DNA from 4 places in the Bradyrhizobium sp. USDA3010 genome. Region 3 is predicted to be linked to each of the others. Evidence: predicted binding sites of a transcription regulator. Region 3 holds the regulator's gene; each other region holds the start of a gene.
What was found. Region 3 encodes PhoB, which activates phosphate uptake and scavenging genes when phosphate is short. Its sites were predicted from a motif close to TGTCATNNANCTGTCAT; they were not measured.
Positions count from the first base shown of each region.

Region 1: AC066Y_RS31645 (Orn/Lys/Arg family decarboxylase) is a predicted target of PhoB. The motif match lies at 2,882-2,898, and genes of this name have one in related genera.
Region 2: AC066Y_RS34865 (alkaline phosphatase) is a predicted target of PhoB. The motif match lies at 1,702-1,718, and genes of this name have one in related genera.
Region 4: AC066Y_RS03520 (phospholipase C) is a predicted target of PhoB. The motif match lies at 2,834-2,850, and genes of this name have one in related genera.

Region 1 covers NZ_JBWJZD010000027.1:102,738-107,043, reverse strand. Annotated here, with positions in the region: gene AC066Y_RS31650 (N-acetyltransferase family protein) at 1-461, opposite strand, end outside; gene AC066Y_RS31645 (Orn/Lys/Arg family decarboxylase) at 481-2,838, opposite strand; gene AC066Y_RS31640 (acyl-CoA dehydrogenase family protein) at 2,987-4,144, shown strand; gene AC066Y_RS31635 (cupin domain-containing protein) at 4,184-4,306, opposite strand, start outside.
Region 2 covers NZ_JBWJZD010000034.1:22,718-27,023, reverse strand. Annotated here, with positions in the region: gene argG (argininosuccinate synthase) at 1-379, shown strand, start outside; gene AC066Y_RS34875 (TetR/AcrR family transcriptional regulator) at 592-1,179, opposite strand; gene AC066Y_RS34870 (nuclear transport factor 2 family protein) at 1,277-1,642, shown strand; gene AC066Y_RS34865 (alkaline phosphatase) at 1,855-3,612, shown strand; gene AC066Y_RS34860 (OmpA family protein) at 3,913-4,306, opposite strand, start outside.
Region 3 covers NZ_JBWJZD010000001.1:400,134-404,439, reverse strand. Annotated here, with positions in the region: gene pstA (phosphate ABC transporter permease PstA) at 1-148, shown strand, start outside; gene pstB (phosphate ABC transporter ATP-binding protein PstB) at 145-966, shown strand; gene phoU (phosphate signaling complex protein PhoU) at 978-1,694, shown strand; gene phoB (phosphate regulon transcriptional regulator PhoB) at 1,824-2,534, shown strand; gene AC066Y_RS01720 (GcrA family cell cycle regulator) at 2,824-3,336, opposite strand; gene AC066Y_RS01715 (acetylornithine transaminase) at 3,833-4,306, shown strand, end outside.
Region 4 covers NZ_JBWJZD010000002.1:115,450-119,755, forward strand. Annotated here, with positions in the region: gene AC066Y_RS03505 (aspartate/glutamate racemase family protein) at 1-209, shown strand, start outside; gene hydA (dihydropyrimidinase) at 209-1,621, shown strand; gene AC066Y_RS03515 (alpha/beta fold hydrolase) at 1,667-2,551, shown strand; gene AC066Y_RS03520 (phospholipase C) at 2,864-4,306, shown strand, end outside.

The DNA of each region.
Region 1 (4,306 bases), on a different contig from region 3:
GCGACACCGGGCAGATGGCCGACGCGGGCGAAACCGAACCGCTCGTGCAGCGCCAGCGACGCCGCATTGTCGCTGTCGATGTAGCCGATCATCTGGCGGAATCCGGCCGCCGCGCAGGCGTCGACCAGTTCCTGCAACAGCCGGCCGCCGACGCCCTTGCCGGTGAAGCGGTGGTGGATATAGATCGAATGCTTCACCGTGTAGCGATAGGCCGGACGCTTGCGGAACTGGACCACATAGGCATAGCCGACCACCTCGCCGTCGCACAGCGCGACCAGATGCGGCAGGCGGGTGTTGCGCAGATTCTTGCGGCGGTCGCGCAGGTCGTCGGGCTCCGGCGTGCCGGAATCGTCGACGCTCTCCTCGATGCCGTGGCGGATGTGATAGCGGTAGATCGACAGCATCGCATCGACGTCGCTGTCGCGCGAGGGACGGACGGTGATCTTGTGATCATTCTCCATTGTGTTGCGTCCGCTGGCCCTATTCGGACACGACATAGGTGTAGAAGCGGACGCGGCCCGCGTCGTCGATCTCCTTGTAGATGCCCTGGACCTCGACCTCGAAGCCCGGGAACGCATTGAAGCTCGCCTCGAACATCCGCAAGTAATCGATCATCGGCTTGCTGCGTTCCGACAGCCGCTCGCCTGGCACGATGGTGGCGATGCCGGGCGGGTAGACCACGAACGGCGTCGCGGCGATGCGGCCGAAGATCTGGTCGATCGGCAGATAGTCGACGTCGTTGCGGATCAGATATTGCGCCGCCTGGCGCGGCGACATCGCGATCTCCGGGAGATGCTCGGGCAGGAATTGCTTGGCCTGCAGCGTGCTGACGCCGCCGTCGCGGAAGAAGCGGTGCATGTCGCCGCAGAGGTCGCGCAGCCGCACCCCGGTGTAGCGTTGCGGGCGGCGGCGGAAGAATTCGGGGATGACGTCCTCGACCAGCGCGTTGTCGTCGTGCAGCTTCTTGAAGGCGACGAGCCCGGACACCAGCGTGCCGGCCTTGCTGGCCTCGACGCCGGGTGTCAGCAGGAAGAGCAGGGAGTTGAGGTCGTTCTTCTCGGCGACGATCTGGTTCTCGCGCAGATATTGCGCGACGACCGGGGCGGGGATGCCGTGGTCGGCATAGGCGCCGGTGGCGTGGTCGAACCCCGGCGTCAGCAAGGTGAGCTTGTTCGGGTCAGTCATGGCGAAGCCCGCGGTCAACTCCGGGAAGCCGTGCCAGGTTTCGCCCGGGCTGAGCTGCCAGTAGGACGGATTGGTGGCGAGCTGATCGGTCGAGATCGTCTCCCAGGCGACATTGTGCACGCCGTTCTCGCGTGCGACGTCGGGGATCATCACGCGGTCCGGCACGAACGGCTCGAAGAACCAGCGCCGCTCGGCGCGCGTCTCCTTCTCCTCGAACTCGCGCTTCACCGCGCGGATCTTCTTGCGCAGCTCGATGCCGAGCCGGATCGTGTCGTCCCACAGCACTTCGCCGGAGCGGCCCTTCATCATCTGCGCGCCGACGTCGAGCGAGGCGAAGATCGGATAGAACGGCGAGGTCGAGGCGTGCTGCATGAAGCTTTCGTTGAAGCGGCGGTGCTCGACCCGGCGCTTCTGGCCCTTGATGTGGCGGTCGCGGATGTGGATCTGCGAGGCCTGCGAGAAGCTCGCGAGCTGCTTGTGGGTCGATTGGGTGGCGATGATGCCGGGCGCCTCGGGGCCGAGATCGGCAAGCCCCATCGCGAAGCGGCCGGCATAGATCGGGTGGAACTTCATGAAGCCGGCCCAGGCCTCGTCGAACAGGATGTAGTCGCAGAGATGGCCGATGCGCTTGAGGATCATCTCGGCGGAGTGGATGGTGCCGTCATAGGTGCACTGCTCGACCACGGCGACGCGGAACGGACGCTCCTTCTTCCAGGCGTTCTCGTCCTTGACCAGCGGGTGCTTGCGGATCTGGTCGCGCAAGCTCCCCTCGTCGAGCAGGTCCCAGCGCATCGGGCCGATCAGGCCCCAGGCGTTGCGCACTGTCGGCACATAGACCGGGATGCCGCCGCCGATCAGGAGCGCGCCGTGATGGGCGGCCTTGTGGTTGTTGCGGTCGAACAGCACGAGATCGCCGTCGGTGACCAGCGAGCCGAGCGCGACCTTGTTGGATGTCGAGGTGCCGTTGAGCACGAAATAGGTCTTCTCGGCGCCGAATATCTTGGCGGCTTCCTTTTGCGCCCGCAGCGCCGGCCCCTCATGGGTGAGGAGGTCGCCGAGATCGAGCACGGAATTGTCGAGGTCGTCGCGGAACACCGCCTCGCCGAGATGCTCGACGAACACCCGGCCGATCGGGCTGCGGCTGTAGAACACGCCGCCATTGTGGCCCGGGCAGGTCCAGAGCTGGTTGCCTTCCTCGGCATAGTCGACCAGCGCCCCGAAGAACGGGGTCTTCAGGTTCTCGGCATATTGCTTCAGCCTGGAGATCAGGTTCTTGGCGATGAAGGGCGGGGTTTCCTCGGACAAGAACACATAGCCGTCGATGAAATCGAGCACCTCGACCGGCAGGTCCTCGAACCGCTTGCGGCGGATCAGCAGGAGGATCGGGAAGTCGAGGCCGCGCCGGCGCATCAGATTGATCAGCGCCGCGGTCTTGCCCTCGAGACCCTTCTTGCCCCAGTCGACCACCATGCAGCCGATCGCCGCATCGGTCTGCACCGCGATCTCGGCATCTTCCAGCTTGCGGGCGCGGACCACCTCGAAGCCGGAGCGCTCGATTTCGGCGATGATCTGGTTGAAGCGGATGCCTTCGAGGTCGTCGGCCTCGAAAACAGGCGCGGCGAACAGGAAGTTGAAGCGTTTGAAATAGTCCATGCGTGTCCCCGAAACTGGTCCGCTGAACCTGTCGGCACAATTCATGACAAAGAGATGACACTCCCGCTGCGACGCCAGGTGCCATGGCCAAATCCGCGTCGCCGCGCTGAACTCCCGATATTGCCAGCTTTCGCAAAAGGAAGGCGCCATGCCCCAGCCTGCCAACCCCGCTGTTGCCGACCATTTGGCCGCGCTCGAGCGGCTTGCCCCGCTGATTGCCGAGCAACGGGCGGATTTCGACCGGGGACGCCGGCTTCCCGACGCCGTGGTCCGCGCCCTGGCCGAGGCCGGAATGTTTCGGCTGTATTTGCCGAAGGCGCTGGGCGGGCCGGAATTCTCGCCGCTCGACTTCATGACGATCGTCGAGGCGGCCGCCGCGCTCGACGGCTCGGTAGGCTGGCTGGTCGGCAATGGCGGCGGCATGAGCCGGGCCGGCGGCTATCTGCCGGAGGAGGTGGTGCGGGGCTGGTTCGCCGATCCGCTTGCGTTCATCGCGAGCGCAACTGGGGCGATCGGGACGGCGGTGGAGGTCGAGGGCGGCTATCGCGTCAGCGGACGCTGGCCGTTCGGCAGCGGCGCGCCCCACGCGACCAGGTTCATGGGGCTGGCGAGCGTCAAGGGGCCCGACGGCAAGGACAGCCCGCCGATCTGCTGCTACGTCGATCGCGCCGACGTCCGCCTCCACGACACCTGGTTCGTGTCCGGACTGCGCGCCACCGGAAGCTGCGACTTCGAGATGCAGGACTGCTTCGTGCCTGACAGCCACACCCATCCGCTGGTCGACTTCAAGCCGACCCAGCCGGGTATCCCGTACCGCCTGCCGGGTCTGGCGGCGTTTTCCTGGACCGTCTCGGTCGTGCCGCTCGGGATCGCGCGCGGCGCGCTCGACGCCTTCATCGCGCTCGCGGGCAAGAAGCCGCGGCTGGGTGGCGTCGGCCAGCTGCGCGACGGCGAGCTGGTCCAGTCGATGGTCGGCCGAGCCGAAACGGCGCTGCGGTCGGCGCGGGCGCTGCTGGTCGAGGACATGACGGAGCTGATGGCGGCGAGCGAGGCCGGAGGCGAGCGCCTGATCGAAGCGCGGCTGCTGCACCGGATCGCCTGCGCCAACGCCGGCGAAAGCGCCGCCCGAATCGTCGATATGATCGCGGCGTCCGCCGGCACGGCCGCGATCTTCGAGACCGGTACGCTGGAACGTTCGATCCGCGACGTCCAGGCCGCGATCAAGCATGTCGCGATGACCCCGATCAGCTACGGGCTGGTTGGCCGCGTAAAACTCGGCCTGCCGCTCGGCACGACGCGGTTTTGAGCAGGGCCGCCGGCGGTGCAGGTTTCTCTTGCCGAGCGCTCAGGAAGCGACCGGCACCAGGCCGTAGCGCAGCATCGTATCTTTCATCCTGGCTGGATCCGGGGCACCGCCTGCCATCAGCGCCGCCATGTCCTTGAAATATTGCGGTCCGAGCGCGCCGGG
Region 2 (4,306 bases), on a different contig from region 3:
CCGCATCAGCGGCATGCGGCTCGGCCGCTTGCTGTATCAGGGCCGCTGGTTCGACTCGCAGGCCCTGATGCTGCGCGAGACCGCGCAGCGCTGGGTGGCACGCGCCGTCACCGGCGAGGTGACGCTCGAGCTGCGCCGCGGCAACGACTACTCGATCCTGAACACTGAGAGCCCGAACCTGACCTATGCGCCGGAGCGCCTCAGCATGGAGAAGGTCGAGGACGCCGCCTTCTCGCCGGCCGACCGCATCGGCCAGCTGACGATGCGCAACCTGGACATCGCCGATACCCGCGCCAAGCTCGGCCTCTACAACAAGACCGGCCTGCTCTCGAGCGGCGAAGGCTCGCAGATTTTTCAGCTCGAGAACGACAAGGATTGAGACGGCGAGCGGGTCGACACAAACTCAGTGTCGTCCCGGGCACTTCTCGACGAGGAAGCAATCCATCTCCGTCATCCTGAGGTGCGAGCGGAGCGAGCCTCGAAGGATGCGCGGCCCGGCTGGTGGACGTCGATCCTTCGAGACGCGCTCCGCGCTCCTCAGGATGACGGGACTGTTTGTAGCGCAAGCTTCGCTTTGTCTGCCAAACAAGCTCACTTCACCCTGAGCGCATCGAGCAGCGAGCGGAACGCACGCGCGTAATCGGTGCCGGTCTTGCCGATGTCGGGCCCAGCGGAGACCGCGACCGCGGCTTCCGTCACCGCGCCGAGCAGCAGCCGCGCCAGGGGCTCGACCGGCTGCTTGGCGATCACGCCGGCGTCCATCGCGGCCGTCAGCGCGCGCGGAAACTTGCCGCCGAAATGCTTGGCGTCGATCTCGCGCCAGCGTTCCCAGCCGAGCACGGCGGGGCCGTCGCGCAAAATGATCTGGCCGGTCGGGCCTTTTGAGCACGCCGCGAAATAGCCCTGTGTTCCCGCCGCCATCGCCGCAAGCGGATCGTTCTCGGCGCGCGAGATGCGGTCGAGGTCGGCGACGAGGTCCACCGACACCTGCTCGAACACTGCCTCGAACACCGCCTCCTTGGTTGCGAAGTGATGATAGACCGCGCCCTTGGCGACGCGCGCCCCGGCAGCGATGTCGTCCATCGTCGCGGCCGCAAAGCCGCGCTCGCCAAAAATGCGCCGCGCAGCCTTGACGATGGCGGCTCTGGTCTTCTCGCGCCGTTCGGCCTGGGTTGCCATAGCGAATGTCTAGCCCAGGTTCCGGATCGGCGCCAGTTGACTTACCGACTATCAGTCGATAAATACCGACCGTCAGTCGGTAAATGGAGATTGCCCGATGCCCACGCTCAAGACGCTGCAAGCCTTCGCTGATACGGTCGAATCCAACGACCACGTCGGCGCGATCAGGAACTTCTATGCGGCCGATGCCCGCACCCAGGAGAACGACGGCGAATGGCGCGTCGGCCGCGAGGCGCTAGCAGCGCGCGAGGCGGCGGTGCTGGCCGCAGTCTCCGGCGTGAAGACCACGCGGCTCGGACCGCTGCTGCTCGACGGCGATCATTCGGCGATCTGCTGGCGCTTCGAATTCACCGGCAAGGACGGCAAGGTCCGCAGTATGGAGGAGGTCGCCTGGCAGACCTGGCGCGGCGAGGAGCTGGTCGAGGAGCGCTTCTTCTACGACCCGCAGCAGATGGCGCGCTGACACCGAGCATGATCCGGAAAAGCGTGTAGCGGTTTTCCGAAAAGATCATGCTCAAAACAAAGAAAGCGGGATGACGATCCGAAGGAGCGTCATGGCGCCCTTGGCGCCCGCCCTTGCGGCAAAACGTCCCGGCGCCGCCTCATTGCGGCGTCATCTGCCGCCACTAGCCTCCGCCCCGGCGCGCATGATGCGCAAGGGGCGGAGCATCGATCATGATCAAGTCATTGGCCGGCGTGGCCGTCACGCTGGCGCTGTCGACAGCGCCGGCGCTCGCGCAGACCATCTATCCGATCGATCGCGCCGAAATCCTTGTCGGCGCCAAATTCGACTTCAAGGTCGAACTGCCCGGCCTGGCCGACCGGGCCCGGCTCAAGGTGACGCTGAACGGCGCGGACTATGCCGCGGTGTTCGGTCAGAGCGGCACGTTTACCGCGCGCGAGGCCGGCAAGGATCAGTCGGCGTTGCTGCTGCGCGATGTCTCGCTCGCCAAGCCCGGTACGGTTGCCGTCGAAGTCAGCGACGGTACGCAGAGCCGCACGGTAACCTGGACCGTCTATGACACCGGGCCGCGCAAGGCGAAGAACGTGATCCTGTTCATCGGCGACGGGATGTCGCCGGCGCATCGCGTCGCCGCGCGGATCCTCTCCAAGGGAATCGCCGAAGGCAAGAGCCGCGGCAAGCTCGCCATCGACGACATGCCGCATATGGCGCTGGTGGCGACCGCAGGCTCGGATTCGATCATCACCGACTCGGCGAATGCCGCGAGCGCCTACGCCACCGGCCACAAGGCCGCGGTCAATGCGCTCGGCGTCTATGCCGATCGTACGCCCGATCCGCTCGACGACCCCAGGGTCGAGACGATCGTGAGCCTTGCCAAGCGCCGGGCGGGCCTCGCCGTCGGCATCGTCACCAACACCGAAATCGAGGACGCGACGCCCGCTGCGATGATTGCACATACCCGCCGCCGCGCCGCCTATGATGCGATCGTCGCGCAATATTTCGACGCGAAGCCCGACGTGCTGATGGGCGGCGGCGCCGCGAACTTCCTGCCGCAGTCCGCAGCGGGATCGAAACGCAAGGACGACATCGACTATCTCGCGCGGTTTCGCGACGCCGGCTATCCGGTTGCGACCACCGCAGGCGAGTTGAACGCGCTCGCCGCCACGCCGGAGACGCGGCAATTGCTCGGCCTGTTCGCGACCGGCAACATGGACGGCGCGCTGGACCGCAAGTTCCTCAAGGGCGGCGGCGTCAAGAAATTTCCCGAGCAGCCCGACCTGACCGAGCAGGTCGAGGCGGCGCTCACGGTTCTGTCGAAGCACGATGCCGGCTTCTTCCTGATGGTCGAGTCCGGCCTGATCGACAAATACGCCCATCTGCTCGACATGGAGCGCGCGGTCTATGACACCATCATGCTCGACAATGCGGTGCGGCTGGCGCGCGACTGGGCCAAAGCGCGCAACGACGACACGCTGATCCTCGTGCTGGCCGACCACAACCATCCGAACAGCCTGGTCGGCACCATCAATGACGACATGGCCGCGACACCCAACGTGCCGCTGCGCGCGCGCGTCGGCGTCTACGAGAAGGCCGGCTTCCCGAACTACCCGGCGCCCGATGCCGGGGGCTATCCGTCACGCGTCGATGTCAGCCGGCGGCTCGCGATCTTCTCGGCCAGCCTGCCGGACCATTACGAGACGTTCCGCCCGAAGCTCGACGATCCGAACGAGCCGACCGTGAAGGGGGATCAGCCCGACACGTTCAGGGCCAACGACAAGTACAAGGACGTCCCCGGCGTCGTGCTGCGCTTCGGCAATCTGCCGGCGATGATCGGTGCCAGCGTGCATTCCGGCGAGGACGTCATCCTCACCGCGACCGGGCCGGGCAGCGATCGCGTCCACGGCTCGATGGACAACACCGAGGTGTTTCGCGTGATGGTCGACGCGCTGGGGCTTGGGGCGGGGAAGTAGGAAACGATGAGGCAGGCTCGCCGAGCGGCATACTCGCTGCACCTCTCCCACTTGCTGGGGCGAGACGCGCGAAGCTCGCTGTTGGAGGATGGTGTAAGCGGCGACGCTTCTCCAACCTCCCCTTGAAAAGGGGAGGTTGCTTTGCTCGCGAGAGTAAAGCGGGTGGGGATCGGCTCTCTCCGCAGACACCGTCACCTGCGGCTGACCCCCATCCCGACCTTCCCCCTTCAGGGGGGAAGGAGAAGAAACGAAAATGGCCGGGATCACTCCCGGCCATTCGTATCGCGATGTCGCGCCGGCTCAGCGCGGTGGCGCGGCGGAGGCGGTGCCGCCGTTGAGCAGCGGGGTGATGCGGCGGACGGTGACGCGCCGGTTGATGCGGCTCGGTCCGTCGGTCTGCTCCTTCAGGTATTGCGAGCCGTAACCCTGCGAGGTCAGGTTTTCCGCCGGCACGCCGAATTGCTGCGTCAGCAGCTCGGCGGCGGACTGCGCACGGCGATCGGACAGCGACAGATTGTCGGTGTCGTTGCCGGTCGCATCCGTGTGGCCTTCGATCAGGAACACCTCGCGCGGATTGCGCTGGATGGCCCGGTTGAGGCCGTCGGCGATCGCCTGCAGCTTGGCCGCCTGATCCGGCGGGATCTGCCAGGACCCTGAGTCGAAGTTGATGCTGTTGACGTCGATCGACGGCATC
Region 3 (4,306 bases):
CCTGCCGGTGACCATCAACAACTTCGTGCAGAGCCCTTACGCCTACTGGAAAGAGCTGGCGTGGAGCGGTGCGCTGCTGATCACCTTCACTGTGCTCGCGCTGAATATCGGCGCGCGTATCCTTGGTGCCGAAAGGGCCGCAAAATGACCGAGCTTTCCGTTTCAACGAGTAACCCGAGCCACGTTGCTCCGCATACGCCGCTGCCGGAAGCGCCGCCGAAGGTCACGGTGCGCAACCTCAACTTCTACTACGGCGAGCACCACGCGCTGAAGAACATCAACCTGACGCTCGGCACCAACCGCGTTACGGCGTTCATCGGCCCGTCGGGCTGCGGCAAGTCGACCCTGCTGCGCATCTTCAACCGGATGTACGATCTCTATCCGGGGCAGCGCGCGGTCGGCCAGCTGATGCTGGACCAGACCAACATTCTCGATCCCAAGCTCGACCTCAATCTGCTCCGCGCGCGGGTCGGCATGGTGTTCCAGAAGCCGACGCCGTTCCCGATGACGATCTACGAGAATATCGCCTTCGGCATCCGCCTCTACGAGAAGATCTCGAAGTCCGAGATGGACGACCGGGTCGAGAAGGCGCTGCGCGGCGGCGCGCTGTGGAACGAGGTCAAGGACAAGCTGAACGCCTCCGGCCTGTCGCTCTCCGGCGGCCAGCAGCAGCGGCTGTGCATCGCGCGCACCGTGGCGGTGCGTCCCGAGGTGATCCTGTTCGACGAGCCGTGCTCGGCGCTCGACCCGATTTCGACCGCCAAGGTCGAGGAGCTGATCCAGGAGCTGTCCGAGGACTACACGATCGCGATCGTCACCCACAACATGCAGCAGGCGGCGCGCGTCTCCGACAAGACCGCCTTCATGTATCTCGGCGAGCTGATCGAGTTCGACGACACCAACAAGATCTTCACCTCGCCGAGCGATCGACGGACTCAGGATTACATCACCGGCCGGTTCGGCTGAGGAGATACAAGATGGCTTCTGAACATACCGCCAAGGCATTCGACAGCGACCTGCAGGAGTTGACCCGCCTGGTCGCCGAGATGGGCGGCCTCGTCGAGCGGATGATTACCGAGTCGGTCGACGCGCTGATCCGTCGCGACGTTGCGCTCGGCAAGCGCGTGGTCGCCGCCGACATCGAGATCGACAATCTTCAGCGCGTCATCGAAGAGCGCGCGGTGCTGACGATCGCCCGCCGCCAGCCGATGGCGATCGACCTGCGTGAAATCGTCAGCGCGATGCGCGTGGCCACCGATCTCGAGCGGATCGGCGACCTCGCCAAGAACATGGGCAAGCGCGTCGCGGCGCTGGAAAGCGATTTCCAGCCGCTGAAGCTGATCCGCGGCCTGGAGCACATGACCGACCTCGTGCTGTCGCAGGTCAAGTCGGTGCTCGACGCCTATGCCGCGCACGACCTGCCGGCGGCGATGAACGTCTGGAAGGGCGACGAGGAGGTCGATGCGATCTGCACCTCGCTGTTCCGCGAGCTCTTGACCTACATGATGGAGGATCCGCGCAACATCTCGTTCTGCATCCATCTGATGTTCTGCGCCAAGAACATCGAGCGGATCGGCGATCACGCCACCAACATCGCCGAGACCGTGTTCTACATGATCGAGGGCCAGCAGATCACCGACAAGCGTCCGAAGGGCGACATGACCAATTTTGCCACCACTGTGCCGGGTACCTAGGACATGATCCGCAGCGCGGAGCCGGATTGTCTTCACGACAAGTCGTTTCCGCGGGGATTATGCCCAGGAAGGTAAGCGTTTCGGTTTGCGTCTGGGCAACGGATCACCACAGAGAGAGAACTTAAACCGATGAGCGCACGCATTCTGGTAGTCGAAGACGAGGAAGCGCTGACGACACTGTTGCGCTACAACCTCGATGCGGAAGGCTACGATGTCGAAACGGTCGGGCGCGGCGACGATGCCGACACCCGCCTGAAGGAGCGCGTTCCCGACCTCGTGGTACTGGACTGGATGCTGCCGGGCCTGTCCGGCATCGAGCTGTGTCGCCGCCTGCGGGCGCGTCCCGAGACCAAGCAGCTTCCGATCATCATGCTGACCGCCCGCGGCGAGGAGAGCGAGCGCGTGCGCGGGCTTGCCACCGGCGCCGACGACTACATCGTCAAGCCGTTCTCGGTGCCGGAATTACTGGCACGGGTGAAGGGCCTGCTGCGCCGCGCGAGCCCGGAGCGGCTTGCGACCGTGCTGACCTACGGCGACATCGAGCTCGATCGCGAGAAGCGCCGCGTGGCGCGCTCGGGCCGTCCGATCGATCTCGGTCCGACCGAGTATCGGCTGCTCGAATTCTTCCTCGAGCATCCCGGCCGCGTGTTCAGCCGCGAACAGCTGCTCGACAGCGTCTGGGGTCGCGACATCTATATCGATGAGCGTACCGTCGACGTGCATATCGGCCGCCTGCGCAAGCTGCTCAATCCGGGCCGCGAGCAAGATCCGATCCGCACCGTGCGCGGCGCCGGTTATGCGCTCGACGACCGCTTCGCGAAGGCCGAGCCGCAGCCGTAAGGCCGGCCGGCAATCGCAAGCCACAATACGGCGTCGTCCCGGCGCAGGCCGGGACCCATAACCACTGTTCTCTTTTGCTTGCATGCGCTGGTGCCACAGCCGCCTTAAACCACTTGCACCAGTGGTAATGGGTCCCGGCCTGCGCCGGGACGACGCCAGTGATGTAGTGCGTTCTCCGCTTCAAACACCGCCCCGGATTTCGCTTCGCTCCATCCGGGCTACGATCACATAAAAAAATCCCCGCTTTCGCGGGGATTTGTTTTTGCAGTCCAGGCTGGTTTCCCGAGTGCTACTTGATCTGTGGCTTCGCCGACGGCCGGCGGCGATCGGCGGCGGGCTGGTAGGCGACGCGCGAGTGATGCGCGCAATAGGGCAGGCCGGCGAGCGCCTTGCCGCCGCAGAAGAAGAATTCCGGGCTCGAGGGATCTCCGACCGGCCAGTGGCAGGTGGCCTCGTTGAGCTCGAGCAGCGACAGCCGCTGGCTCATCGGCACCACATTGTCGAAGGAGATCGGATCGGGCTCCATCTCCACCTCGAAGGCGTGCGCGAGCGCGGTGTTGCCGCGCGACACCGGGCGCGCCACCCGCATCATGTGCTGGGCGGGACGGGCCTTGCGCTGCCGCGGCGCAGCCGTGGAGGGGGCCTTGGCGCGGCCGGAGAGGCCGAGCCGATGTACTTTGCCGATCACGGCGTTTCGCGTCACATTGCCAAGTTCCGCCGCGATCTGGCTGGCCGAGAGGCCGGATTCCCAGAGCTTCTTCAGCTGCTCGACGCGATCGTCGGACCAAGTCAATACAGTCATCGCATTCTTCCTTTCGCATGGCGCCGGCCACTCATCGGAGCGGCGCTGCGAGCCAATCTGGACAAATATCCCTGCGGCCAGAATCCCTTAGCCCTCGCCGGGCACGGTGTTGCGCCCGAACGTTTACGCGAGACACGAAGGCTACTTAGAGGGTCCAGTACTGCCGCACGAGATGTCGTACCCGACAGGCCAAACGCTACAATATGGCGTGACTCTGGCGCAAGAGTCCGCGGCCGTGCGTCCACATGTTCCCACAAAGTTAAGCATTGCTGTGAGGCTTTTCCACCGCACCGGAATGCTCCGGATTGCGCCGGTTTCGCATTGCAGGAAGGCCAGCAAAGGCCGGCTCCTGGCGATTGACACTGACCGGCCGCCGCATAGAATGACCCGCACGTGCCGCCCGCAAAGGCGGCCGTTTTGTTTTCCGAAGCTGGCGGTTGCTGCGTAGGCGTCAAGGCGCGCAGCGATTGACGGCTTCAAACCGGCAGTGAACGCCATGACCAACGCCTCGTCGCATCTGCTCCCCGTCTTCGCCCGGGTCGATCTCGGCTTCGAGCGCGGCGAGGGCGCCTGGCTGATCGCAACCAATGGCGACCGCTATCTCGATTTCACCTCGGGCGTCGCGGTGAACGCGCTTGGGCATGCGCATCCGCATCTGGTCAAGGCGCTGCAGGAGCAGGCGACCAAGCTCTGGCACATGTCGAACCTGTTCAAGAGCCCGGACGGCGAGGTGCTTGCCGCGCGACTGTGCGAGCAGAGTTTTGCCGACTTCGTGTTCTTCTGCAATTCCGGCGCCGAAGCGATGGAGGGCGTGATCAAGCTGGTGCGCCACCACCACTTCTCCAAGGGCCATCCGGAGCGCTACCGCATCATCACCTTCGAAGGCGCCTTCCATGGCCGCACGCTGGGCACGCTGGCTGCGACCGGCTCGGCGAAATATCTCGAGGGCTTTGGCCCGCCGATGGACGGC
Region 4 (4,306 bases), on a different contig from region 3:
TTGCCGCAAAGGTCCGCGACCGCATTCCGGTGCCCGTGGTCGATCCGGTCGCGGCCGCCGTGCGCCAGGCGGAGACGCTTGCCGTGCTCAAGCCGCGCAAGGCGGTCGCCGGCACCTTCCGGCGGCCTGATCCGAAACCAACGCTCGGGCTGGCCGAGCCGCTTGCTGTCATCATCGAACATCGCTCACCAAAAGAGGGGACAGACTGATGTCCTTCGACACCATCATCCGCGGCGGCACCGTCGTCACCGCTGCCGACACCTTTGCCTGCGATGTCGGAATCCGTGACGGCAAGATCACGGCGCTCGGCCGCGATCTCGGCGATGCGGCCACGATCATCGACGCCACCGACCGGCTGGTGCTGCCCGGCGGCATCGACAGCCATGTCCATTTCGCCCAGCCATCGGGCGACGGCATCGTGATGGCCGACGGCTTTGCCAGCGGCACCCGCTCGGCGGCGTTCGGCGGCAACACCACCGTGCTGCCGTTCTGCCTGCAGGAGAAGGGCCAGACGCTGCGCGAGGCGCTCAAGCATTACCATTCGCTGGCCGAAGGCGAATGTCATGTCGACGTCGCCTTCCATCTGATCGTCACCGATCCGACCGAGCACGTGCTGGGCCAGGAGCTGCCGGCGCTGGTCGAGGACGGCTATACCTCGCTCAAGGTCTTCATGACCTATGAGGGGCTGGCGCTGTCGGATCGCGAGCTGCTCGAGACCATGTCGGTCGCGCGCGAGACCGGCGCGATGCTGATGGTGCATGCGGAAAACTTCGACGCCATCCGCTTCCTGACCGACCGGCTCGAACGCGCCGGCAACACCGCGCCGCGCTTCCACGCCACCTCGCGGCCGATCCCGGTCGAGCGCGAGGCCACCCATCGCGCGATCTCGCTGTCCGAGCTGGTCGACGTGCCGATCATGATCGTGCATGTCTCGAACCGCGAGGCGATGGACGAGATCCGGCGCGCGCAGCAGCGGGGCTTGCGGGTGATGGGCGAAACCTGTCCGCAATACCTTGTCCTGACCGAGAAGGATCTCGACCAGCTCAACATGGAAGGCGCAAAGTACGTCTGCTCGCCGCCACCGCGCGATGTCGCCAGCCAGCAGGCGTGCTGGGAAGGCTTGCAGCAGAAAGTGTTCTCGGTGTTCTCGTCGGACCATTGTCCGTTCCGCTACGACGACCCGCAAGGAAAGCTCGCGCCCAAGGGGCGTACCAGCTTCCGCTGGGTGCCGAACGGCATCCCGGGGGTGGCGACGCGGCTGCCGATCCTGTTCTCCGAGGGCGTGGTGAAGGGGCGCATCGACCTCAACAGCTTCGTCGCCTTCAGCGCCACCAATCACGCCAAGATCTACGGCCTCTATCCGCGCAAGGGCACGATCGCGGTCGGCTCCGATGCCGACATCGCGCTGTGGGACCCCAAGCGCAAGGTGACGATCCGCCACGAGCTGATCCATGACGGCTCCGACTACACGCCCTATGAAGGGCTCGAGGTCACCGGCTGGCCGGTGCTGACCATGGTCCGCGGCAAGGTGGTCGTCGACGACGGCACCCTCGTCGGCAGCAAGCAGCACGGCACATACTTGCCGCGCGCCAAACCTCCGGCGGGAGCGACCATCCCGTAACACGCGAAGGAAGTAATCCGCGAAACAAGAAGGCAGGAGACCACCATGCCCTACGCGACAACAGATGACGGCGTGCGGCTCTATTTCGAGGAGACCGGATCCGGCCATCCGGTGATCCTGGTCCACGAGTTCGCCGGCGACCTGCGCAGCTACGAGCCGCAGATGCGGCATTTCGGCAAGCGCTTCCGCACCATCGCCTATAATGCGCGCGGCTTTCCGCCGTCTGACGTGCCCGAGCAGGTCTCGTCCTACTCACAGGCGCGCGCCGCCGACGATATTCTTGCTGTGCTCGATCACGTCGGCGCGCCGAAGGCGCATATCATCGGCCTCTCGATGGGCGGCTTCGCGACCTTGCACTTCGGACTGCGTCACCCGTCGCGGGCGCTGTCGCTGTGCATCGGCGGCTGCGGTTATGGTGCGGAGCTCGACAAGCGCGAGACGTTTCGCGCCGAAGCCGACGTGATCGCGGCCATGATCCGCAAGGACGGCATGCCGGCCTTCGCCGAGCGCTACGCCTACGGCCCGACACGCGTGCAGTACGAGAACAAGGATCCGCGCGGCCACGCCGAATTCAAGGCCATGCTGGCCGAGCATTCGGCGGTGGGATCGGCCAACACCCAGCAGGGCGTGCAGAAGGAGCGTCCCTCGCTCTACACGCTGGTCGACGAGATGAAGCAAATCACGGTGCCGACGCTGATCATCACCGGCGACGAGGATTGGCCGTGCCTGCTGCCGGGCATCCTGATGAAGCAGAGCATTCCATCCGCCGCGCTCGCCGTCATGCCGAACTGCGGCCACGCCATCAACATCGAGGAGCCCGACGAATACAACCGGATCGTCGGCGATTTCCTGTCGCAGGTCGAACGCGGCCGCTGGCCGCAGCGCGATCCCAGAGCGGTGAGCGCCTCGATCACCGGGATGAAGGACTAGCTGGCTCGGCCCAATACGTCGCGTTGAATTGTACGACTACAGGAATCGTCCCGGATCGTGCGTACATGAACACGTCGTACGCGCGGAAGTAGGTCTCAACATGACGCGCGTGCCGGCGTCACTGAGTTCGCGACCGATTCGATGACATCGATGCGATATTCGTTCGCGCGTGCCGCAACCGCCGCGTGACATCGAACGCATGACGATCACATCGCGATGACGCGTCAATCGCAAAACCGACACAGAGCTGTTACGCGCGCTGGCTAATGTGTCGCATGTCGACGTCATAAATCCTTAAAAATGGGGCAAGAAGTGAAGGCGAAATTCCTTTCGACGGTCGGAGTCTGTCTGGTCGCTGCTGCTGCAGTGGTGTGCAGCGCCGCCGCTCACGACGATGATAGAGATCACGATCATCGTCCTCCGCACGACATTCACACGGCAACGCCGATCAAGCATCTCGTCGTGATCTTCAACGAGAACCGCTCGTTCGATCACTATTTCGCAACCTACCCGAATGCGGCCAACCCGACCGGCTCGATTCCGTTCACGGCGAAGCCGCATACGCCGAAGGTCAACAACCTCGCCAACGCCAATCTGCTGACCAACAACCCGAACACCAATCCGGCCAACGGCACCGGCGCGACGAATCCGTTCCGGCTCGATCGCACGCAGGCCAACACGCGCTCGCAGAACCACGCCTACACGCCCGAGCAGCAGGCGGTCGACAACGGCAAGGAAGACCTGTTTCCGAAATTCACCGGTCGCGGCACCGCCGGCGGCGTCGGCGCCTTCGGCACCAACGGGCAGGTGATGGGGTATTTCGATGGCAACACCGTCACCGCGTTCTGGAATTACGCGCAGAACTTCGCGATGAGCGACAACAGCTGGACCGACACCTTCGGTCCGTCGACGCCCGGCGCGCTCGAGGTGGTTGCCGGCCAGACCAACGGTGCGCAGAACATCGTCGGCACGTCATCGTCGATCTCCGACGGCCAGGGCGGCCTGACGCTGATCGGTGATACCGACCCTGCCTACGACGCCTGCTCGAGCACGACCAGCCAGGTCCTGATGACCAGCAAGAACATCGGCGACCTGCTCAACGCCGAGCACATCAGCTGGGGCAGCTTCATGGGCGGCTTCGACCTGACGCTCAAGAACAGCAACGGTACCACCAACTGCGCCCGCAGCACCTTCTCGAGCAACGTCAACGGCACCATCGTGGATTACATCCCGCACCATGCCTGGTTCCAGTACTACAAGTCGACCGCCAACCCGACCCATGCGCGGCCGAGCTCGGTGAACGCCGTGGGCCACACCTACGTTCCCGGCAGCAAGACGCTCGATCCCGCCAATCACGCCTACGATCTCGAGGACTTCTACGCCTCGGTGAAGGCCGGCAACTTCCCGGCCGTCTCCTACATCAAGATGCCGGCCTATCAGGACGGTCATCCCGGCAACTCCGATCCGCTCGACGAGCAGGTGGGCAATGTCGAGCTGATCAACTTCCTGCAGAGGCAGAAGGAGTGGCGCGAGACCGCGGTCATCATCACCTATGACGACTCCGACGGCTGGTATGACCACCAGTACATTGCGCCGATCAGCGCCTCGTATGATCCGACCGCCGACCAGGTCAACGGTCCTGGCCAGTGCGGCCGCGGTATCGGCAAGCAGACGCAGCCGAAGGGCCTGAACGGTCAGCCGGTGAACGGCCGCTGCGGTCCCGGCACGCGGATCCCGTTCCTGCTGATCTCGCCT